DNA from 3 places in the Pseudoalteromonas sp. AOP31-A2-14 genome. Region 3 is predicted to be linked to each of the others. Evidence: predicted binding sites of a transcription regulator. Region 3 holds the regulator's gene; each other region holds the start of a gene.

Region 1 (8,159 bases), 2.7 Mb from region 3:
TACGGTCAATGTTTTTAATAGTGGAAGGGAAGTCGCATGGGCAAATAGATGCCCTTTTTCTGCTATAGCAATCACAGCGCCTTTAAAGTAGGGGAATACGTATGAGTGTTAGCTTGACTCGTGCTGCAAGTATTGATGAGGCAATTAACATGCTAAATATGTATCACAAACAGTTAAGGTTGAATTATGAATAACATCACTCCCCCCGTGATTGACGAGCTAGTATTGGGGTTTTGGCGTTTACTTGATAGGCAAGCCACGCCGCAGCAATCGTTACAATTTTTAGAAGAGGCTATTGCTGCCGGTATTACTCATACCGATCATGCCGACATTTATGGTGAATATGGCTGTGAACGTGAATTTGGAAAAGTATTAGCGCTTAAGCCAAGTATTCGTGATGAGATAAAAATCATCACCAAATGCGGTATAAAACCTGCCTTTCCAAGTTTGGGTTTAGCAGGCCAAGCAAATCATTACGACTCAAGTGCCCAGCATATAATTGCTTCTACTCAGCAATCTCTTAAGCATTTTAATACTGACCGTTTAGATGTGCTGCTTATTCATCGCCCAGATTACCTAATGCATGCAGATGAAGTGGCTGAAGCATTTAATACACTTAAGCAAAGCGGCGATGTGCTTGAGTTTGGTGTATCCAATTTTACGCCTTCACAATTAAACTTATTACAGTCGCGCCTTGATTTTAAGCTGGTAACTAATCAAGTTGAGTTTTCACCCTATGAAATGAAAGCACTAGATGACGGTACGCTCGACCAATGCCAGTTACTGGATATTAAACCAATGTGCTGGTCACCTTTAGCGGGCGGTTTGTTATTTGATGAAAAAGACGAAAAAGCCATTCGCTTACGCCATGTGTTAGCGCAAGTAGGCAGTGAAATTGGTGCAAGCTCGGTTGATCAGGTTGTATACGCGTGGTTATTAATGCATCCAAGTAGCCCATCAGTGGTACTCGGCACAGGCAATATAAAACGGGTTGAATCAGCGGTTGCGGCTAAGCAATTAAAGCTTAATCGCGAGCAGTGGTATCGTATTTGGCAAGGTTCAACAGGGCATAGCGTGCCTTAAGCTGCGAGTTTATAATAAATTAAAAAGCTACACGCTGACTTAATAAACATGGTTGGTATTTTTGAGTTGGTGGTTCTTAGATCGAGAAAGGGCCTTGCGGCCCTTAGTGTTGCAGCAAGTAACACATTTTTTATAAGCTAAAGTCTACAGCGTACGCGACATAAGCTTTGATATCTGAGTCGTCCATATCAGTATCTGATAGACCGAAAGTGAATCCATCTTTAGAGATTGATACACCATAGTCAATAATATCTTCATCACCAATAAAGTCGCCAGAATAGTGACCTAGATGTAATGCCATTTCTGTACCATTACTGCCTATAGCAAAGCCATAATCGGCAGTTAAATATAAAGAGTCACCGAAATCTGTACCATCACCACTTGCAGCCGATGTTGCAAGTACTGACGCACCAAAACTGAAACCACCCATACTGATGCTGCCGTAAACTTCTGAAAAATCAGCATCTGCGCCAGAAGCTGCGTCAGGGTAAGCGTAATAGATGTAACCAACGTCGTAGCTCATGTTTTCATTAATATCACCACCAAAACCAGCGTAGAGATCAAGCTCGTAGGTCATTTCATCTGCCCAGCTTGCGTTTGAAGCCCAAGTACCAGCATAAAATCCAGACTCACTGGCATAATCAATACCGCCTGAAACTGCGGCTTCCCCGCCTGTTTGCTCTTGACCACGCCATAAATAATTAGATGTGGCAGCAGCATTAGCTGTTACTTCAGCATAAGCTGCTGTTGATGTAGTACCCATAAGCACAAGTGTGCTCATAGCAATGGCTGTTTTTAGTTTTAACATGTTTCGTATCCTGTTTGTTATGCTGATTTTTCTCGCAATTATTAATTAGATTGCAGTCTAGCTAATTGCGGATCTCATCTTTAGTTGTCTATTAGGATATTTGCACTGCTTGTGCCAAGTTAAATGGAAGTAATTATTTATATTTTAATCACTTAAAAAACAAAGGTATGAGTGTTTTATTAGAAAGGAAACTTAAATATCAAATGATAGTTACGCACTTTGTTGGTGCGTAAAAAAGCCCGTATGCACAACTCGGTTGCAACGGGCTGTATGTTTTCTAAACGAGTTTAGCCAAATATGGTGCGCATCAGGCTGATCGTTTCAGCAACGCCGCGGCCTTTTTCAACTTCGTTAATTATAGAGCCTCGTTTAGCGCGAATATGCTCAGGAATATCATCATCCGCTAAAGCACGGTCGACAAGTATTTCAGCTGATTCTTTACCTCTACGCACTTTTTTAGCGCCAGTGCTGGTGCTACGTTTAGGTTTGCTTAATAACTTTATATAGTTAGAGTTATTTGGGGTATTTTTATCTGCATAATAAAAAAAGCATGGTAATAATGCTTTTATAGCGACTAGTTGCTGTTCTAGCTCACTACTGCCATTGGCCATTTTAAACCAGGACATGCTATGAATAGCTTGCACAATGTCTTTCCAATAGCGTTCAAAGTCGCGATTGTTAAGCTTGGTAATACCTAATGCAGAGCATAGCGCTTCTAATCGAGAGTTATTAATCGGTGTAAATACATCTGGTCGGCGCATGGCTAAAAGGCGTGTTGCAGGGGCAAGTGTTGGTTTTTCATTACTATCATTAAATGCTAATAAGTAACTTACAACAAACTGTTGGTAATCAGTAGCAGTTACTTCACCTTCAAGCGGAATATGGGCAAGTGCATCATCAAATAATGCTGGTAAATCAGCCAACATTTGATGAAAACCTTTAGCGCTTTTGGTAGAAGCAAACCATTCTACGTCAAAATTATAACTACTTGGATCAAGTGAATTGGTGTGCTTACCGGTAAATGCGAGTAAATCCTCAGGGATCATTTCTTTTAAAGATTGCTCACGAAGGTTATTTATATAGCTTGTTAAGCGTAATTGTTCATCAAGAGCTAGTACTTCTTTGTGTTGCTCTACAAAAGTACTTACAACTGGCCAAGGTGCCACACGCAATGTTTTTAGTTGCAGAAAACTAATGGCAGAGATGAGCTGAACATGAAGTTTTTTTAATATTGGCAACTGACTCTTTTCAAGTAGATCGTAGTTAATGCGATCACGGCTTGCGTTGAGCAATTCATAGCACCAAGCTAGGAAGTCTTCAGGATAGCTTTCTACTTTTACCGCCATTAGGTTTAAGCTCAGCTCAGAGGCTTGCTTTAAAATATTTTGATAAATTTGACTTTCTTGTTCGCCTAATGTCATCTCTGACGGTGAAATTAGTAGTTTCTTCATGCCTGACAGTACTCCGAGTAGATACAGTTTAGAACACTAATTTTAGCGCAAAACCGCTTAAAGCAACAGCGTTGTGCGTCATATCGACGCGAATAAAGGGTTAGTGGGTTGTACCTCAAGCATATTTTTTGAATATATTGTCGGGAATAAAAGTATAACAGTTGTATGTTTTTGGCTGACAATATATTCATTTGGCGTAATTAGACTTTAAATTTAGATGTTGAACTGCTTTACTGTTTTAAAACGATGATCACCGATAGTGTAAGGCGAAAGAACTCTACAGTGCTCTAATAGTGACTCCAAATCGACATAGAAAACCAAGCGTTGTGACCGATAAACCTTCCTACTTCTATATATTTTTGTTTCATCGCGCCACACTCTGTTAAAACTTGTCACGTTAGGTATTATTGGTTAATGTTTTTTGTAACCTAAAGGTATTGATATGTTTAAGGAATGATTCAGATATCAACAGGTAAAATTTTATAAATTACTTTTTTCTACTCTTGGCAATGATTTCCAGAGTAACTCCCGCTATGATAATAATATTAATCGCACATTTGAAAGGATAGTCATGAAAACCTTGTTTAAAGTTATTGGCGTAATTTTATTATTGCTTGTTGCTTTGATAGTTGCAGCGCCATTTTTAATCCCTACAGACGCTATTTTTAATAAAGTATCTGAGCAGGTTGAAAAAACCACTGGACGCACACTTACTATTGATGGCGATAAAAGTTTATCGGTATTCCCTTCACTTAAGCTTGAACTAAACGATGTTCATTTTGCTAACATGCCTAGTGGCTCTCGCGCTGATATGGCGAGTATGCAGCAGTTGGCAATTCATATTCCGTGGTTTTCGCTATTTGGTGGTGAGTTTAAGCTCGAAAAATTTGTGATTAACGAGCCAAATATTTTGCTTGAAACCGATAAAAACGGTAAAGCGAACTGGCAGCTTTTTGATGCAGTAGCAGAGCAGCCGGCTAATACTGAGCAAGCGGGCGGGCCTACTAAGTTGCCTGAAAACTTTGATATTCAATTAGGTGAAGTGGCAATATACGGAGGAAAATTTACTTACCTTGATGGCGCAACAGGCGCTAAACAAGAAATAAGTGATTTAGACTTGGCCATTTTACTTCCTTCACTGCGTGAAACATTAGAGGTTGAAGGCGGTATTACCTATATGCAAGAACGCTTTGAGCTAGATGTAACACTCGATACGCTGGTTAAAGCGATTGAAGGCGATACTTTTAATATAATGCAAGCAATCACATCGAAGTTAGTCGATGTTGATTTTAAGGGCTCAATTGCAGATCAAGGTAAAGACATTCAAGGGCAATTATCACTTAGTGGTGATTCAGTTAAAAATATTGCTAAATGGCAAGGCGTTGAGCTAAATGCAAAAGAGAATGCCTTTAATGAATTTAACGTTAAAGGCAAAATGCGTTTACAAGGCGAAAAATTTACCTTAAGCGAATTACTTGCAACACTTGATGCATTACAAATTAAAGGTGAAAGCGATATTAACCTTGGTAAACGTTTAGCTGTGAATGCCGATATTGATTTAGGTATGCTTGATTTAAACCCATATTTGCCAGAAGCTGTTGCTAAAAATGAAGATGATGCATCACCGAGCAGCGATGCGCCAGCGCAGCCAATTGTGTGGGACGATACAAAAATGGATTTAAGTGCTCTGAATGCGCTAGATGCTAATATTATTGTGCAGTCAAGCGGTTTACAGGCAAATGATATAAAGCTAGGTGCCAATCAATTAACAGTTAACCTAGACAATGCAGTTGCAAAAATAAGCTTAGATAAATTTGCTGCTTATGAAGGTGATGGTAAAGGTATGATTACCGTTAATGCTAAAAAAGCACCTTACGCCATAGCGACTAACTTTAGCTTAGATAAAATCGATGCGCAGCCATTACTAACAGATGCCACAGGTTTTGATAAGCTTATGGGTAAGGGCTCACTTAATTGGGATTTAACAACGACCGGCGAAAGCCAGAAAGATTTTGTTAATGCGCTGCAAGGAAAGCTTGCTTTTGAATTTGCTGATGGAGCTGTTAAAGGTGCCAACGTAGCTGAAATGGTACGTAAGGGCAAAGAGCTGCTCAAAGGTAACTTTAATGCCGTGTCAGAAGGGTTAGATACTGGTTTTGATAATTCACAACAAACAGATTTCTCAGCATTAACAGGTAGTTTTAACTTTACTGATGGTGTTGGCAAAAATACCGATTTATCATTATTAAGCCCATTAATTCGTATTTCAGGCGAAGGAGATGTAGATTTACCAGCTGCAAATGTAAACTATCGCTTAGTGACGGGTATTGTCGATTCACTTGAAGGGCAAGCAACCACCGATGATAGTACTGGCTTTAAAGTACCACTACGTATTGAAGGGCCATTTCATGATGTGGGCATTAAACTTGATGTGAACGAAGCCGCAAAAGATGAAGTAAAAGATGAAGTAAAAGAAAAAGCAAAAGATAAACTAAAAGGCTTATTTGGCGGTTAACTTACTTACCTGTGATAAAACAAGGCGCATTTGCGCCTTGTTTTATAATCAACAACAAGCGTATTACCGCTTAACACCACACGCTAATTACTCTACAAGTAATCTTAATTAATTAAAAAATAACCTATCTCTTGCCTCCCATTGCTGGTACAATTGCCCGCCCTTAAGAGACAACTCGCTTGTTTTTTGGGTGGAATTTAACCTAAACGCTTTGATTTTAAACAAATTAAAGCCAGTTGTAATAACTACACCGGAGGTCATTAGCATGATCCAAATGCAAACTCAGCTGGACGTTGCTGATAACAGCGGCGCTCGCAAAGTGCAGTGTATAAAAGTCCTAGGCGGTTCGCACCGTCGCTATGCGGCTGTTGGCGACATCATTAAAGTTTCTGTTAAAGAAGCTATTCCTCGCGGCAAAGTGAAGAAAGGTGATGTAAGAAACGCGGTAGTTGTGCGTACTAAAAAAGGCGTTCGTCGTCCAGACGGTTCTTTGATCCGTTTCGACAGCAATGCGGCTGTTATCTTAAATGATAACTTGCAGCCAATTGGTACTCGTATTTTCGGTCCTGTGACTCGCGAACTTCGTAATGAAAAGTTCATGAAAATCGTTTCACTAGCCCCAGAAGTACTATAAGGAGTCTATCATGGCAGCAAAAATCCGTCGTGATGACGAAGTAATCGTACTAGCAGGTAAAGACAAAGGTAAGCGCGGTAAAGTGCTTTCAGTTGCTACTGAGTCTGGTCGAGTATTCGTCGAAGGCATCAACTTAATCAAGAAGCATCAAAAGCCGGTTCCACAAATGAATCAGCCTGGCGGTGTTGTTGAGAAAGAAGCGTCTATCGACGTATCAAACGTTGCGATCTTCAACTCGGAAACGAGTAAAGCAGATCGTGTAGGTTTCAAGATTGAAGATGGTAAGAAATTACGTATCTTTAAATCTACTGGTAAAACTATTTAATAGTTGGAGTAGAATGATGGCGAAACTGCATGAAGTATATAAAGACAAAGTAGTTTCTGAACTTCAAGAGAAGTTTGGTTTCAGCTCTGTCATGCAAGTCCCTCAGATCGAAAAGATCACACTGAATATGGGTGTGGGCGAAGCCCTAGCTGACAAGAAAATTTTAGATAACGCGGTTGCGGATCTAGAATCTATCTCTGGTCAGAAAGCTTTAATCACAAAAGCACGCAAATCTGTTGCAGGCTTTAAAGTGCGTGAAGGCTACCCGATTGGCTGTAAAGTAACCCTACGCGGCGAGCGTATGTGGGACTTTTTTGAGCGTTTGGTTTCAATCGCTATCCCACGTATCCGTGACTTCCGTGGTGTAAGTGCTAAGTCTTTTGATGGACGTGGTAACTACAGCATGGGCGTACGTGAACAAATCATCTTCCCAGAAGTAGATTATGATAAAGTAGACCGTGTACGCGGTATGGATATCACAATCACTACATCTGCGAAATCTGATGAGGAAGGCCGTGCGTTGTTAGAAGCGTTTAACTTCCCATTCAAGAAATAAGGGTAGGGTTATGGCAAAGAATTCTATGAAAGCGCGCGAAGCAAAGCGCACTAAATTAGTTGCTCAATACGCTGAAAAGCGTGCGGCACTAAAAGCTATCATCAGCGATGTTAACACATCTGACGATGATCGTTGGGACGCGGTATTAAAGCTACAGGCTTTACCACGTGATTCTAGCTCTTCACGTCAACGTAATCGTTGTAACGTTACGGGCCGCCCACATGGTTACCTTCGCAAATTCGGCATGAGCCGTATTAAAGTTCGCGAAGCAGCTATGCGCGGTGAAATTCCTGGCCTTAAAAAGGCTAGCTGGTAACAGAATCACGGGAGTAAGACTATGAGCTTGCAAGATCCTATTGCGGATTTGTTTACACGTATCCGTAACGGTCAGTCAGCGAAGAAAGTATCTGTAACGATGCCAACTTCAAAACTGAAAGTAGCAGTAGCTAAAGTACTAAAAGACGAAGGTTATATCGCTGATTTCGCCGTAAATAGCGAAGCGAAACCTGAGCTTTCTATCGAGTTGAAATACTTCGAAGGCAAAGCTGTTATTGAAAATATCCAGCGTGTTAGCCGCCCTGGTTTACGTATCTATAAGAAACGTGACACATTACCAACGGTAATGGGTGGTCTAGGTATCGCTATCGTATCAACTTCTAAAGGCCTAATGACAGACCGCACAGCACGTAGTGCTGGTGTTGGTGGTGAAATCATTGGCTTTGTAGCTTAATCGGAGGGGAACTATGTCTCGCATAGCAAAGGCACCAATTAATGTTCCTGCCGGTGT
Region 2 (8,159 bases), 2.5 Mb from region 3:
ATCGCAGCTACACATTCAGCAACAAGTGCAGGTTCGCCCATTAAGCAGGCGCCAAAGCGGCCTTTTTTCACGCGATCTGATGGGCAACCTACATTTAAGTTTATTTCATCATAGTCACGCTCAGCGGCAAGCTTAGCGCATTTGGCTAAATCATCAGGATCAGAGCCACCTAACTGTAAAGCAACAGGGTTTTCGTGGTGGTTAAAATGTAAATAATCACCGCGACCAAATAAAATAGCACCAGTTGTTATCATTTCTGTGTAAAGCACCGTATGTTTTGTCATTTTACGGTGAAAAGTGCGACAGTGACGGTCTGTCCAATCAAGCATTGGAGCCACACTAAAGCGACGAAAGCTTTGATTTAAAGGAGCTTTATTTTGAGTTAAGGTCTTACCATTCATAAAAATTATTCCAAATTGCCTTACTGGGCACACTTAATTAATCGCGGGGTTTTTAAAAACGTAATTGCTTTTAAAAGTATAAAAATCAAGCGGCGGATTATATACCCAAACCACCTCAAGATGCGAGTTTCAGTTGGAATTAAAAGCGATTTAGGCAAGGCATTGATTGCAAGTAATAGTGGTTCTATTATTAAAATCAATAACGCAGTATAAATCGCTTTAAACCAACCTATTGGGCGTTTCACAGGCACTTACTCTCATCGTTGCTACTTCTTAAAAGGGACTGCCATTGTTGCAAAGTAACGCCTTGATATTAAGCCCCTGCGAAACGCTGAATTCTGCATCTTGAGGTGGCTTGGGTATAAATCAGCTAACCACGTATAACATTGAAGGAGGAAGGTATCTTATTAGGTAGGTCTTAACATTGGCTGCACTTTTGCAAGGAGCGCTATATCATGCTCATCACAAAAGCGAATTAAATAATGCCAAATATCTTAAGGCTTATTCATACTTTGCCAGCTGCTGCGCAGGCTGTTGGCAAAACTGACAAACTTTTCTTTAATGGTACGTTTTATTTTAATTTCAACTGAGCCTAATATCACCTCGCCTTCGATGGTAATCGTCGGACCTTGACGTTTATTAAGCGAGACCGATTTGTTTTCAACACTGCCTATAATACTAAATATTTTTGATACAACATTAACGTGTTCAGGTACATAAATTTCGTCGCTGCCTAATACGCAACGCACATGAATAGTGACGTGTTGGTGTTCAAAAATAGCATCCGTAAAATCAAGCTCAATAGAGCCCAACACGTTAGTTAGGTAAATATGCTTGGGCACTAACCACTGGCCGCTACGTTCGTTAGAACCTAAGATACTACGTAGCTGTAGGGTTTCTTCTGTGCTGTTGTGGCTATAGTTTGGCGTAAATTGCGCATGCTTTTCGCTATGGTAGTTTTTATCTACTTTTAGTTCTAAATCACTGACTAAACCAATCAGTGCTTCATTATTGCTAGCCTCCATGGCTTTATCTAAGCGTCGCTCAAATGCATCAGCAGAGATCACTGCATGGCTGTAGTTATAGATCAGCTGGTCTATCACTTCTTCTCGCACTTGTTCGATGGGACGATCTGCTAATTTTACGCTCATGGTTATTCCTTATATATTTTTAACAAACTAGAAAGCAATACTCACGCCACTTTTTTTACTAATAATATCAGCTAATTATATTTAAATGTAATTATAATCATTAGTTATATTAACGATAGATTAATAAAAAATGCTATTTTATAGTCAATTCTACATTAGCTGAATAAATTACTTGTCCGTCTGTAAATAATTACCAAAGATATTATTCACTGTTAAAGTTAAACCGTAACCTACTGATTATTAATAATTATAATCTTGGCATGCTATTCGCTTAGATATAACTGTCTTTAATCAGAAGGAGAGAGATTATGAAAACATTTAATAAGTCTATGATCGCCGCATTAGTTCTAGGTACAACAGCTATGGGTGCAAATGCTAGTAATTGGGAAAATGAAAGTAAAGATGCGTGGATTGATGGTAAAGCAGAAACCGTTCTGCTAATGAATACCAACTTAAATAATTTTGACATCAATACAGATGTTAAAAACGGCGAAGTCGTTTTAACGGGTAAAGTAAATAACGACCTTGATAAAGAATTGGCTGAAGAGCTAGTGTTAAGCCTTGAAGGCGTTAGTGATATTGATAATCAACTTACCGTGGTTAAAGACGCTAAAACAGCAAATTCTGCGATGGATAAAGAGATGGACGACTCAGAAAGTGATTTAACAGATGCTAAAATTAGCACGGTGATCACTACTCGTTACTTATTTACCTCAGAAGTGGGTGGCACTGACATTGATGTCGATACCGACAATGGTGTAGTAACACTTAATGGTTCTGTTAAATCAGATGCTGAAAAACAATTAGCGGTTAAAATTGCCAAAAATGCTGAAGATGTTCGCAGCGTAGTTGATGAACTGACTGTTGTTGCTGAATAATTTAAGTTATAAATTATCAAAAAGCCCAGTATTGCTGGGCTTTTCTATGTTTAACGGCTGTCTATTTAAGATCAAACACCTTAATCAACTATTTTAGCAAAAGCTTCACCCATGCGGGTCACTGTTTCAGGCTGCTCTGAGTCTAAAATATCCGCTTTATTAGCACCCCAAGCAAGCACCACTGTCGAGCCCAATTTAAAGCGCCCCATTTCTTCACCTTTTTTAAGCGTAATAGCTTGTTCGCCTGATTTAGGGTAGTTCCAGCTAAATACATCTTTACCTGCCGGTGGCGTGACAGTACCCGCCCAAACAGTTTCAATGCTTGCAACAATTGTAGCACCAACTAAGACCATTGCTAATGGGCCAATTTCAGTATCAAAAATAGCCACAACACGCTCGTTACGCGCAAATAGGTTAGGGACATTTTGTGCTGTTAATGGGTTTACAGAAAATAAATCACCTGGCACGTAAATCATTTTACTCAGCGTGCCATCAATCGGCATATGAATTCGGTGATAGTCTTTCGGCGCTAAATAAATAGTCGCAAATTTACCACCAAGCATAGGCTCGCTGTCTTTTTCATTACCACCTAATAACGCTTGTAAGCTGTAATTGTGGCCTTTAGCTTGGATTAACTGTCCATCAACAATGTCACCTAACTGACTAATTGCGCCATCAACAGGCTGGCTAATAATGTCTTTATCTTCAACGAGCGGTCTAACGCCATCTTTAAGAGGACGTGTGAAAAACTCATTAAAAGTTTTATAATATTCTGGGTTCGAATGCTCTGCTTCAGCCATGTTAACTTTATATTGTTTAATAAATAACTTAATTAAACTTGTTGTTAGCCAACCCGCTTTTGCAGCCGCTAATTTACCCACCATGCGTGATAAAAAATGTTTGGGCATTACGTACTGCAGGGTAATTTTTAATTTATCTAAGCTCACTTTTTTTCTTCCTAAAATTATACGCGCGGAGCACGAGCACCGGCACGGCCATCGGCCATTGTTTCTAAAATTCTGTGGTAGCTATCAAAGCGTAACCCTGAGATGTCACCGTCATCCACTGCTTGGCGAATAATACAACCTGGATCGTTCAAATGCTTACAGTCTCTGAAGCGGCAACCACCTATAAATTCACGAAACTCTTTAAAACACCACGTCACTCGCTCAACATCTAAATGCCATAAACCAAACTCACGAATACCTGGTGAATCAATCAAATTACCGCCTGACGGTAAATGGTGTAATCGTGATACGGTGGTGGTATGTTGCCCTAACCCACTATTTTCAGAGACTTGTTTAGTTAGGATTTCCGCATCAGGTAAAACAGTATTAACTAATGTCGATTTACCCACACCACTTTGACCAACAAAAATATTATTTTTGCCTACCAATGCTTGTTTAAGCTCAACGATACCTTCGCCGCTTGTATTACTCACTAATAACACTTGATACCCAAGCCCACGGTAAATATCTAAAGTGCTATTAATAACTGCTAAACCTTCGTCATCTATTAAGTCGATTTTATTCAGCACTAAAATAGGCTCGATACCCATATCTTCACAGGCAACAAGGTAACGGTCGATAATACTCGCGGTAAATTCAGGTAATACTGCCGACACCATTAATATTTGATCGATATTAGCAGCAACTACTTTTACACCGTCGTAAAAGTCAGGGCGAGTTAACTGTGAACGGCGCTCTTGGATTGCTTCAATAACGCCCGCTAAATCACCTTCGCTGACTTTAGCGCGGCGAAAAATAACTTCATCACCACATACAATACCAGACACGGTACGGCGAATATTACAGCGTAAAACTTCACCGGTTTGGGTTTCAATATCCGCATGCTGTCCAAAACGGCTAATCACCACCGCATCTTCAGTGGGGCCTAAATTGTCTGTTTGCCATTGCGAGCCTTCACCTTTTGCAGGTTTGTCACCAGCACTTGATAAACGCTTTTGATGGTTAGCCTTTATCCTACGGGATTGGCCTTTACTTAATTTTTTCTGCTTCGCCACTTTTGGCCTTAAAATAAGTTAAATGTCGGCTTTTTGGAAAAAAAGCTTTAGGTCGACGGTTGATACTAATATGATATATCGAAATGCGCTGGATCTAAAGGAAGCACCGCTTAGGTAATTATGTCTTTTCATAAATCAAATTTAATCTGGCTTGACCTCGAAATGACAGGTCTTGAACCAGTAACAGATAAAATACTCGAAATTGCCACTATTGTCACCGATAGTGAGTTAAACATTCTGGCTGAAGGGCCAACAGTCGCTATTCATCAAAGCGACGAACTGCTCAATGGCATGGATGAATGGTGCACCACGCAACATGGCAAGTCTGGGTTAACAGCACGCTGTAAAGCCAGTAAATTTAACGAGCAAGATGCAGTTGAGCAAACCTTAGAATTTTTAAAGCAATGGGTTCCAGAGGCCACATCACCTATGTGCGGTAACTCGATTGGCCAAGATCGTCGCTTTATGAATAAATATATGCCAACACTTGAAGATTTCTTTCATTACAGAAATTTAGACGTAAGCACAATTAAAGAGCTTGCTCGTCGCTGGAAACCTGATGTACTTGAACAAGTGAACAAAAAAGGCTCACACCTTGCTTTAGACGACATAAAAGATTCGATTATGGAATTAAAAATCTACCGAGAAAATTTCTTTAAATTGTAAAAAACACTTGCAAACACATCGGATTATTGTAAAATCCTGCCCCGCTTAAGACGATAACCCTCGCGGGGTTAATGTGTTTAAGTAACTTGATAATCAATATTTTTTATTTGAAAAAATATTGATACGGCACTAGCTCAGTTGCCAGAACGTTCTACCGCGACTTGTCGCGCACAACGGACAAATTACTGACTAACTTGAAATGCGGCACTAGCTCAGTTGGTAGAGCGCGACCTTGCCAAGGTCGAGGTCACGAGTTCGAGCCTCGTGTGCCGCTCCAATTTCAACCAAAGAAATTGCAGCAACTAGATAATTTCAAGTTAAATCTTCAAAATGAAGTTACAATGCGGCACTAGCTCAGTTGGTAGAGCGCGACCTTGCCAAGGTCGAGGTCACGAGTTCGAGCCTCGTGTGCCGCTCCAATTTCAACCAAAGAAATTGCAGCAACTAGATAATTTCAAGTTAAAATCTTCAAAATGAAGTTACAATGCGGCACTAGCTCAGTTGCCAGAACGTTCTACCGCGACTTGTCGCGCACAACGGACAAATTACTGACTAACTTGAAATGCGGCACTAGCTCAGTTGGTAGAGCGCGACCTTGCCAAGGTCGAGGTCACGAGTTCGAGCCTCGTGTGCCGCTCCAATATCTTATTTATATTTTCCCTCATTATTCATTACCAAATATTATTTAACTAATTCTTTTTACTATTTTTTATCCAGCCATAAAAAAACGGCACTCAGTACCGTTTTTTAATTCTTATAGCTTTGTATCAATAACTACCAAATTTTTACGCGATCTTCAGGTTTGATATACATTTTGTCACCTTCTTTGACATCAAACGCTTCATAAAATTCAGGCATATTCGACAAAATACCAATCACACGGTAGTGGCTTGGCGAATGAGGGTCTGTCATTAATCGGTTACGCAGTTCTTCATTACGATACTTACGACGCCAAATTTGTGACCACCCCATAAAGAAGCGCTGATCGCCTGTGTAACCATCAATAATTGGCGCTTTGTCCTTATCACCTAAGGATAGTTGGTAAGCTTTATAAGCAACAGTTAGGCCGCCTAAATCACCAATATTTTCGCCTAATGTTAGTTCGCCGTTTACACTCGCATCTTCAAAAGGTTTATATTCGTTATATTGTTCAACTAACTGACTTGTACGCGCTTCAAATTGCTTAAGGTCTGACTCGCTCCACCAATCACGTAAATTGCCGTCACCATCATATTTAGCACCTTGGTCGTCAAAACCATGACCTAATTCATGACCAATTACAGCACCAATCGCACCGTAATTAACTGCATCATCAGCTTCTAAATTAAAAAATGGGGGCTGTAGAATAGCCGCTGGAAATACAATCTCGTTATTGACTGGATTATAGTAAGCATTCACTGTTTGTGGCGTCATGTGCCACTCAGAGCGATCTACAGGCTTGTCTAGTTTTGCAATCATATCGTCGTATGACCACTGACTATGGCGAATATAGTTACCCACTAAATCATCCGCTTTAATTTCAAGATCAGAGTAGTCTTTCCATTTATCTGGATAACCAATTTTAGGGGTAAACTTATCAAGTTTTTGCTGTGCAGCCACTTTTGTTTCAGGGCTCATCCATTCAAGGTTTTTAATTGCTACGCCATAACCTTTGATCACGTTATCAACCAGCTCTTCCATACGCGCTTTAGCTTCAGGCGGGAAGTTTTCTTTAACGTATACTTTACCTAAAATTTCACCAAGCACACTATTTGATGCATCAACGGTTTTTTTCCACAGTGGCGCTTGTTCTTCAACGCCACGTAAAGTGGTGCTATAAAAATCAAAGTGAAGATCAACTAAATCTTTATCTAATAAGCCTGCATAGTTGCTAATAAAATGAAACTTAAGGTAATTCTGCCACGTAGCTAAATCGGTATCTTTATAAATATCCGCAAGTTTTTCAAAGTAACTCGGTTGACGAACAATAAGCTCTTCGGTGTTAATACCTGACGCTTTAAAGTATGCTTCAAGGTCAAGTTCACCGGTTAACTTACTTGCATCAGCCACTGTCATTTTATTGTATGCTTTAGTGGCATTACGGCTTTCAACACGGCTCCACTGAGCATTGGCAATGCTGGTTTCAAGAGCGACGATACTTTCAGCTGCAGCTTCAGCATCTTTAACACCAGCACGGGTTAATACGTCACTAATATAAGTTTGGTATTGCGCACGAATAGTAGTGAACTTTTCTTCTTCTTTTAAGTAGTAATCGCGATCAGGTAGGCCTAAACCCGACTGAAAAACATAAAGAGCATTTTCACTTGAGTTTTTAGCGTCGTTATTTACATACCAACCAAATGGGACACTTCCGCCTTTGGTGCGAAGATCTGCCATTAACTCAACTAGATCTGATTTATTTTTTATTGTATCAACGCTATCAAGCGTGCCTTGTAATGGTTTTATACCTAGCGCTTCACGCTTGGTTTCGTCCATATAGCTGTTATAAAAATCGGCAAGCTTAGCTTCATCAGAGCCTGGTTCAACATTTGTGTTTGCTGCGGCTTTTTCAAGCACGGTTTTCATGGCTTTTTGCGACTCGTCAAAAAGCTGAGTGAACGAGCCATAATTAGACTTATCGCCCGGAATTTCAGTTTTCTCAAGCCATTGTCCGTTCATGTGATAATAAAAATCATCTTGAGCACGTACAGATTTATCCATGTTCTCAAGTTTTACACCTGAGTTTAATTGTGTTGGCGCTTCGCTTACAGTTGTTTGCTCTGGTGTGTTAACTTCTTGTTGTTTTTCACCACAACCAACTAACCCAAGCGCAAGTGCGATACTTGCCGCGGTGAGTGTTACTTTTTTCATATAAATCTCGTTTGTTAGGTAATTTAATGAACAATTTTCTTATCGATTTTGATAAACCATCGATTGAGCATTCTCAATGCCATCATAAACCGCATTAGCTAAACATGAAAATTGAATATGTAACAAATTTTATCAAAAAGAGGTGAGGTGCATTTTTATGCGATGAAAAGAGGAGTAGAACTCTTGTTAG
Region 3 (8,159 bases):
TACTGATTTCAGTGGCTACTTGGTACGTATTTTCAGATAACTACTTTTCATTCACTGAAGGTATTGCGCTACTGGTTGCGTTTATCGTATTTATTGCTGGCCTTATTACTATATCAATTAAAGCCAAAAAACAAACTCAAGCTGATGACCCATTTGTCAGCGAGGCCTGCGAAGACGTGCCTAATAATGTACCAACTAAGTCAGCCGTATTTTGGTTAGCAGTGGGTATAATATTACTCCCTATTAGCTCGCACTTTTTAGTCGGCTCTGCGGTCGATATTGCAAAATATTTTGGCTTAAGCGATTTAGTTATTGGTTTAACCATCATTGCCATTGGCACCAGCTTACCCGAACTTGCTGCTAGCGTTGCTGGGGTATTAAAAAAAGAGGACGATTTAGCTCTAGGTAATATTGTCGGCTCTAATATTTTTAATATTCTAGCTGTTTTACCATTGGCAGGTATTATTAATCCGTCAATTATCGACCCATCAGCAGCCAACCGAGATGTACTGATAATGATAGGCGCAACAATTGCACTTATCGTCATGTCCTTGAGTTTTAGAGGCACACACCGCATTAATAGAGTAGAAGGCGGTTTATTACTAGTCGCATTTATTGCCTATCAAGGCTATATTTTCAGCCAAGTTGGCTAACAGCATTCACCATACGAGTAGCACAATGACGCAGCTAAATTTTATAGAGCAAGGTAAGCGAGTACTTGAAATAGAACGCCAAGCGCTTGTAGATATAAGCCAATATTTGGATGATAACTTCAATCAGGCTTGCCAGTTAATGTATCAATGTGATGGCCGCGTTATTGTAATTGGCATGGGTAAATCTGGTCATATTGGCAATAAAATTGCAGCAACACTCGCCAGTACCGGGACCCCAGCTTTTTTTGTTCATCCTGGTGAAGCCAGTCATGGCGATTTAGGCATGATCACCCCAAATGATGTTGTTATGCTCATTTCAAATTCAGGTGAAACCAGCGAAGTACTTAATATTATACCGGTACTAAAACGTATTGGCGCAAAAGTAATAAGCATGACAGGAAACCCGCAGTCAACTATGGCTACCCTCGCTAATGCACATGTGTGCATTAAAGTTACTGAGGAAGCCTGTCCATTGGGATTAGCCCCAACTGCCAGCACCACCGCCACACTTGCCATGGGCGATGCCATGGCAGTTGCACTGCTTGAAGCTCGTGGTTTTACCGCTGATGATTTTGCACTTTCACACCCTGGCGGCAGCCTAGGTAAGCGCTTACTACTGTGCTTAAACGATGTGATGCATGCCAATGAGCAAGTGCCTATTATCACTGATAAGCAAACCATTAAAGACGCATTAATTGAAATGTCGGCAAAAGGCCTTGGCATGACAGCCATTGTCGATAACCAAGGCTCATTAGCAGGGTTATTTACTGATGGTGATTTACGCCGTATTTTAGAGCAACGTATTGATATTCATGGCACCCCAATCACTGAAGTAATGACCCGTTCGTGTACAACCGCCAAAGCACAATTGCTAGCTGCTGAAGCACTAAATATAATGGAACGTCAACGCATCAATGGTTTAATTGTAGTTGATGATAACAACCGCCCTATTGGCGCGTTAAACATGCAAGATTTACTTAAAGCTGGAGTTTTATAATGCAATTTTCTGATTTATACCAGCCTCTAAGCCACGACGTAGAGCAACGCGCAAAAAAAATAAAAATGCTGATTTGTGATATTGATGGCGTATTTTCAGATGGTCGCATCTATTTAGGTAACCAAGGCGAAGAATTAAAAGCATTTAACACCAAAGATGGTTTTGGCATTAAAGCGCTTATTAATAGTGGCTTTGAGGTTGCTGTGATCACCGGGCGTCATTCACAGATAGTTCAGCAGCGCATGACTAGCCTAACCGTACAACATATTTACCAAGGCCAAGAGGATAAGTTACTAAGCTATCAAGAGCTTAAAAATAATTTAAAGCTCAATGATGACCAAATCGCTTATATCGGCGACGATGGCCCTGACTTACCTGTAATGGAACAAGTTGGCTTTGCGGTAGCGGTAAATGATGCGCACCCACTTATAAAGCACCTTGCTCATTATACAACTATGCTACCAGGTGGGTTTGGTGCAGTGCGTGAATTAACCGACTTACTGATGTTAGTTAATAATAAACCGCTAACAAGCACAGGCACAAGCTCATGAGTAGCACGCGTATAATTCTATCTATTTTATTTGTAGCGACTATGGTTTGGTTATGGTATCCGTACTTTAATCAACCTCTAGACAATCAAAATAAACAAGAAAGAATCATCGCTAAGCCTGATTATGTAGCAGTTGCCCTTAAGCAAACAGCTTATGATGAACAAGGTAAAATAAGCCATAAAGTCACAGCGACAAAAATGGAGCTTTACCGAAAGCTTGGCTTTACTTACTTTGAACAGCCTATATTTACAATATATAACGAGCAACAGACTTGGCGAATAAACGCTAAAGAAGCCACGTTATACGAAAACAACACCCTTATTTTAGACGGTGATGTTGTGGCTAAAAATTTAACTAGTAATGCTATGATTGAAAATATTAACGCCGACAACATTGAAGTAAATATCGAAGCACAAACCATGCGTTCAGCGCAGCCGGTAGAATTAATCGGTCCGAATTTAAAGATCACTGGCCGCGGCCTCGAAGCCGATTTAAAAGCCGAAGTGATAGAACTTATCAACCATACGCGAACCATATATTATGACCAATAAACTAACTAAAATACTATTACCAAGCCTATTCATCGCTTTTTCAACAATCGCAGCCACGCCGCCTGCAGATCAAGTATCAATTAGTGCCGATAAGCAGCAAGCACAACTTAAAGAAAATGTGGGGATTTTTGAAAAAAATGTCGAAGTAATTCATGGTAATCGTCATATTACAGCCGATCGCCTTGAGGTTCATAAACGCGGCGATTTAGGCGAAAATAAACAATTGTTAATCGCAACAGGCAAGCCTGCCTACTTTGAAGAAAAGCAAACCGATGGCACTGTAATGAGCGCCAGCGCCAATGAAGTACGTTACGACGTAGCAAAACGCTTTTTGACCCTAGTTGGTGATGCTAAAGTGACTCAGGCAGGACAAGAAATTAATGCTAAAAGCATCACCTACGATATGCAGCAACAGCTTATTAGCGCCGAAAAAGATGAAAACTCTGACGACCGAGTACACACCATTTTAGTGCCTATAAACAGCAAAAAAGATAACGAAAAAGGCCAACCATGAGCACTTTAAAAGCAGAATTTTTAGCAAAAAGCTATAAAGGCCGCGAAGTCGTAAAAAATGTCGGTCTTGAAGTCAGTGCAGGTAGTATTGTTGGCTTACTTGGCCCAAATGGTGCGGGTAAAACCACCACTTTTTATATGATTGTTGGTTTAGTTCCAAGTGATAAAGGGCGTATTACTATTGATGAGCAAGACATAACGCTACTACCAATGCACAGCCGCGCACGCTTAGGAATTGGCTATTTACCACAAGAATCATCAATTTTTCGTAAACTCACCGTTTACCAAAATTTAATGGCAATTTTAGAAACTCGTAAAGAACTAAAAAAGACTGAACGCGAAGAGGTACTAAATGAATTACTTGACGAACTAAGTATTCAACACATTCGTGATAGCCAAGGCATGGCATTGTCTGGTGGTGAACGCCGCCGGGTAGAAATAGCTCGCGCATTAGCAGCCAATCCTAAATTTATTCTTTTAGATGAGCCTTTTGCTGGTGTTGACCCTATTTCAGTGTTAGATATAAAGAAGATTATTGAACACCTTAAAAACCGAGGTATAGGCGTACTTATTACTGATCACAATGTACGAGAAACCCTTGATGTTTGTGAAAAAGCCTACATTGTTTCTCATGGGGAGCTAATTGCATCTGGCACTCCTGAAAACGTATTAAATAATAAAACAGTGCGCGATGTTTACCTAGGTGAACAGTTTAGACTCTAAATCGACTAGCATCTGCTAGTATTAATTATGACAACATTTTAAAAAGGATTGTTAGAGATACATGAGGCAATCATTACAGCTGCGCATGGGCCAGCAACTTACAATGACACCACAGCTGCAACAAGCGATACGCCTGCTGCAACTTAGTACATTGGATCTCCAGCAAGAAATACAAGAAGCGCTAGATAGCAACCCATTACTTGAGGTTGAAGAACAAAATTTTAGTGACGAAAATGCTGGTAAAAATGAACAAAAGCAAGATACAGATGATGTCACGGTTAGCGCTTCGCCAGACGAAACCTCAAGCGAATACGAACAAGAAAGCTCAGAAGCATTAACTAAAGAAACCGTGAGTGACGAAATGGCAATGGACGTTACGTGGGATGAGTACATGAGTGCAGCCCCTAATTCGTCATCAGGGCCAATGCCTGAAGATGAATCTATTTATCAAGGTGCATCAACAGAAACACTGCACGAATATTTAATGTGGCAACTACAGTTAACGCCATTTAGTCCCACTGATGAGGCGATCGCTTTAGCTATTGTTGAAGGCATCGATGAATCAGGTATTTTAACCGTTAGTTGTGAAGACTTATTAGAAAGCTTGAATCAAGGCGGCGAAGAAGAAATAGAACTTGATGAAATACAAGCTGTGTTAAAGAGAATTCAACTTTTTGACCCAATCGGCATCGGCGCACGCAGCTTACCTGAATGCCTATGTATTCAACTAAATCAATTTGATCCCGCAACCCCTTGGATTAGCGAGACAAAAAAGGTTCTAACTGATCATATCGATTTATTAGCCAGTCGTGATTACCGTACTTTAATGAAAAAGACTAAGCTTAAAGAAGACGAGCTTAAAGAGGTTATGACGCTCATTCACAGTCTCAATCCCAAGCCGGCTGATACCATTGTGCGTGAAGAATCTGAGTACGTTATTCCTGATGTGTCAGTGAAGAAAATAAAAGGCCGCTGGATAGTTGAGCTTAACCCCGACAGCATGCCAAAAATTCGTGTAAACAGCCAGTATGCGGCAATGTCTCGCTCTGTTAAATCAAGCAGTGACAGCCAGTTCATTCGCTCTCATCTGCAAGAAGCCAAATGGTTTATTAAAAGCTTAGAAAGCCGTAACGATACTTTATTAAAAGTAACTAACTGCATTGTGCAGCAACAACAAGGTTTTTTTGAACATGGACCCGAAGCTATGCGCCCAATGGTTTTAAATGATGTAGCTGAAATGGTGGAAATGCATGAGTCAACAATTTCGCGAGTAACTACGCAAAAATATATGCATACTCCACGCGGTATTTTTGAGTTGAAATACTTTTTTTCAAGTCATGTAAGCACCGAAAATGGGGGGGAATGCTCATCAACAGCTATTCGTGCTCTGATCAAAAAGCTAGTCAGCGCAGAAAACTCAGCGAAACCGTTGAGTGATAGCAAAATAGCAGATATATTGGCAGAGCAAGGAATAAAAGTGGCTAGACGCACCATTGCAAAATACCGCGAGTCGCTTGCTATTCCACCATCGAACCAAAGAAAAAGTTTGATTTAAGGCGTTAACACACAGAAGGAAAATGCTTATGCAATTAAATTTAACGGGTCGCCATGTAGATATTACTGATTCATTAAGAGACTATGTAAATAGTAAATTTGCGAAGCTAGAAAGGCACTTTGATCATATAAACAATGTGCATGTCATTCTTGATGTAGTAAAACTAAAGCAAAAAGCAGAAGCCACTTTACATGTCAGTGGCGCGGAGTTGTTCGCTTCGACACAGCACCAAGACATGTACGCCGCGATTGACGGACTTATAAATAAACTAGACCGCCAAGTAATCAAACACAAAGAGAAGATTGCTCGACATTAATCCTATGAAATTAAGCTCACTTACTTGTCAGGACTGCAGTAAAGCTGCGGTCCTTTTTAATAGCAAAAAACGCATTATTGAATTCATAAGCCAGCTAGCCCACGAGCAGTTACCGCATTTAGTCCAGCAAGATATACTTAATGCGCTGTTGACTCGCGAAAAGTTGGGGAGTACAGGTATAGGTAAAGGTATTGCTATTCCTCATGGCCGAATGAATGGTATTGATAGTCCTTTAGCGCTTGTGCTAGTGAGTAAATCACCCATTAATTTTGATGCTATCGATAATCGCCCTGTTGATATATTTGTCGCACTCATCGTCCCTGACGGTGATAGTGAGCTGCACTTAAAGACGCTAGCCGCCATTGCTGATAAACTAAACAATAAAGAGTTTTGCAAACAATTACGTAGCGCAAAAACGGACCAAGATTTATTTAATGTAATTGATGCACAATAAAGGAGACTAGTAATGGAGTTAATTATCGTCAGCGGCCGCTCAGGCTCAGGGAAGTCCGTTGCGCTACGAGTATTAGAAGACTTAGACTATTACTGCGTAGATAATATTCCAGTTAACCTATTACCGTCTCTAGTACGAAGTGTATCAGACAATTACGACAAAATAGCTGTTAGCATCGACGTTAGAAACCTGCCTAAAGAACAAAAAGAATTTAACGATATACTCGAATACCTACCTGGATTTGCAAAACCAACTTTATTTTATTTAGACAGCGACGAGCAAACACTGATAAAACGTTTTTCTGAGACTCGTCGCCTGCATCCATTATCGATTGACTCTTTACCGCTTGATTTAGCGATAAAACAAGAAAAAATATTGCTGGATGTACTGATCACTCATGCTGATTTTATTATTGATACCACCGATTTAAGTGTCCACCAGCTGGCTGAATCAATTCGTGAAAAAATTCTCGGCAAAAAAGACAAAAAATTAATCATAACTTTTGAATCATTTGGCTTTAAACATGGAATTCCTAAACAAGCTGATTACGTATTTGACGCACGATTTTTACCAAACCCACATTGGGAACTTGAGTTAAAGCCACTGACAGGACTTGATCAACCAGTAAAGGATTATTTAGCAAGTCACAGTATAGTGCAAAAGTTCACCTGGCAAATTCAAACCTTTGTACAAACATGGCTGCCTCATTTAGAGCGTAATAATCGTAGCTATTTAACTATTGCTATTGGTTGCACAGGTGGCCAGCATCGTTCAGTCTATTTAGCGCAAACCATTGGTGAAAGTTTTGCAATGTCTCACTCAAATGTGAAAATTCGCCACCGTGAACAAGAAATATAAATACCAAGGTAGCCACAATTAATGTATGCAGAAGATACTTTTTTAATTAAAAACAAGTTAGGCCTACATGCTCGTGCTGCTAGCGTTCTTGCACAATTAGCAGTGCAATTTGATGCCACCATAACGCTATTTCAAGATGAAAAACAAGCGGCTGGCGACAGTGTCTTAGCACTGATGCTGTTAGAAAGCAGTAAAGGCAAAGAAGTAAAAGTTATTTGTAAAGGCCCTGATGCAAAATCCGCGCTTGCAGCCATCGGACAGTTAATAGCAGAGCGTTTTAACGAGCAAGAATAAGCTTGCGCTTGGTGTCTGTCTTTAAATTGCGGTAAACTAAATACAGTTTTTAGCCAAAACATTGTTAATTATCTGAATTTTTCTATCTTCGTAATAGTTTATTTTTATAAGGACGCCAATGCCCGATACTTTTGAACAGGATTATCCACTACAACAACTAAAACAGGTGACTCAGTCACTCAATAGTGGGCAGTTTGTTCAAGTCAGGCGTATGTTAGCAAAAACGGCCCCGTGCGATACCGCGCTATTACTAGAGTCATCTCCGCATAAAATCCGTAGTTTACTATGGCAACTGGTCGACCCTGATGTGCAAGGTGATGTACTCGAAGAGCTTTCTGAAGATGTGCGCTTGGGTATTATTGCGCAAATGGAACCTGAGCATATAGCTGCTGCCACTGAAGACATGAGCGATGATGACTTCGGCGAAGTATTACGTAGCCTGCCCGATACAGTTTATCAAAATGTGGTTGGCGCCATGGACAGCCAAGATAGAGAACGTGCTACCCAAGCACTTTCTTATCAAGAGCGCTCAGCCGGGGCATTAATGAACACCGATACGGTGACTATTCGCCCTGATGTTACTATTGATGTAGTCCTTCGCTATCTGCGCTTACGCGGCGAGCTACCTGAAGGCACCGACGATTTATACGTAGTTGATAAGCATAACTGTTTTTTGGGCGCAATGCCGCTAAGC

The links. Region 3 encodes sigma-54, which starts transcription at its own class of promoters, with help from an activator protein. Its sites were predicted from a motif close to GTTGGCACGNNNNTNGNNT; they were not measured.
Region 1: a site for sigma-54 is predicted at 1,992-2,010, ahead of ACT3S9_RS14655 (TorF family putative porin). Genes of this name have one in related genera too.
Region 2: a site for sigma-54 is predicted at 1,585-1,603, ahead of ACT3S9_RS13630 (LiaF domain-containing protein). Genes of this name have one in related genera too.

What each region holds. Positions count from the first base shown of each region.
Region 1 covers NZ_JBQSXI010000001.1:3,163,446-3,171,604, reverse strand. Annotated here, with positions in the region: gene ACT3S9_RS14660 (aldo/keto reductase) at 187-1,083, shown strand; gene ACT3S9_RS14655 (TorF family putative porin) at 1,214-1,891, opposite strand; gene ACT3S9_RS14650 (hypothetical protein) at 2,179-3,342, opposite strand; gene ACT3S9_RS14645 (AsmA family protein) at 3,914-5,857, shown strand; gene rplN (50S ribosomal protein L14) at 6,123-6,491, shown strand; gene rplX (50S ribosomal protein L24) at 6,502-6,816, shown strand; gene rplE (50S ribosomal protein L5) at 6,833-7,372, shown strand; gene rpsN (30S ribosomal protein S14) at 7,383-7,688, shown strand; gene rpsH (30S ribosomal protein S8) at 7,710-8,102, shown strand; gene rplF (50S ribosomal protein L6) at 8,116-8,159, shown strand, end outside.
Region 2 covers NZ_JBQSXI010000001.1:2,938,232-2,946,390, forward strand. Annotated here, with positions in the region: gene dusA (tRNA dihydrouridine(20/20a) synthase DusA) at 1-401, opposite strand, end outside; gene ACT3S9_RS13630 (LiaF domain-containing protein) at 896-1,552, opposite strand; gene ACT3S9_RS13635 (BON domain-containing protein) at 1,861-2,430, shown strand; gene asd (archaetidylserine decarboxylase) at 2,511-3,377, opposite strand; gene rsgA (small ribosomal subunit biogenesis GTPase RsgA) at 3,395-4,453, opposite strand; gene orn (oligoribonuclease) at 4,574-5,119, shown strand; tRNA gene ACT3S9_RS13655 (tRNA-Gly) at 5,321-5,396, shown strand; tRNA gene ACT3S9_RS13660 (tRNA-Gly) at 5,463-5,538, shown strand; tRNA gene ACT3S9_RS13665 (tRNA-Gly) at 5,684-5,759, shown strand; gene ACT3S9_RS13670 (M13 family metallopeptidase) at 5,894-7,969, opposite strand.
Region 3 covers NZ_JBQSXI010000001.1:457,479-465,637, reverse strand. Annotated here, with positions in the region: gene ACT3S9_RS02150 (calcium/sodium antiporter) at 1-653, shown strand, start outside; gene ACT3S9_RS02145 (KpsF/GutQ family sugar-phosphate isomerase) at 679-1,650, shown strand; gene kdsC (3-deoxy-manno-octulosonate-8-phosphatase KdsC) at 1,650-2,201, shown strand; gene lptC (LPS export ABC transporter periplasmic protein LptC) at 2,198-2,752, shown strand; gene lptA (lipopolysaccharide transport periplasmic protein LptA) at 2,742-3,266, shown strand; gene lptB (LPS export ABC transporter ATP-binding protein) at 3,263-3,988, shown strand; gene ACT3S9_RS02120 (RNA polymerase factor sigma-54) at 4,050-5,543, shown strand; gene hpf (ribosome hibernation promoting factor) at 5,572-5,859, shown strand; gene ACT3S9_RS02110 (PTS sugar transporter subunit IIA) at 5,864-6,313, shown strand; gene rapZ (RNase adapter RapZ) at 6,326-7,171, shown strand; gene ACT3S9_RS02100 (HPr family phosphocarrier protein) at 7,193-7,465, shown strand; gene mgtE (magnesium transporter) at 7,584-8,159, shown strand, end outside.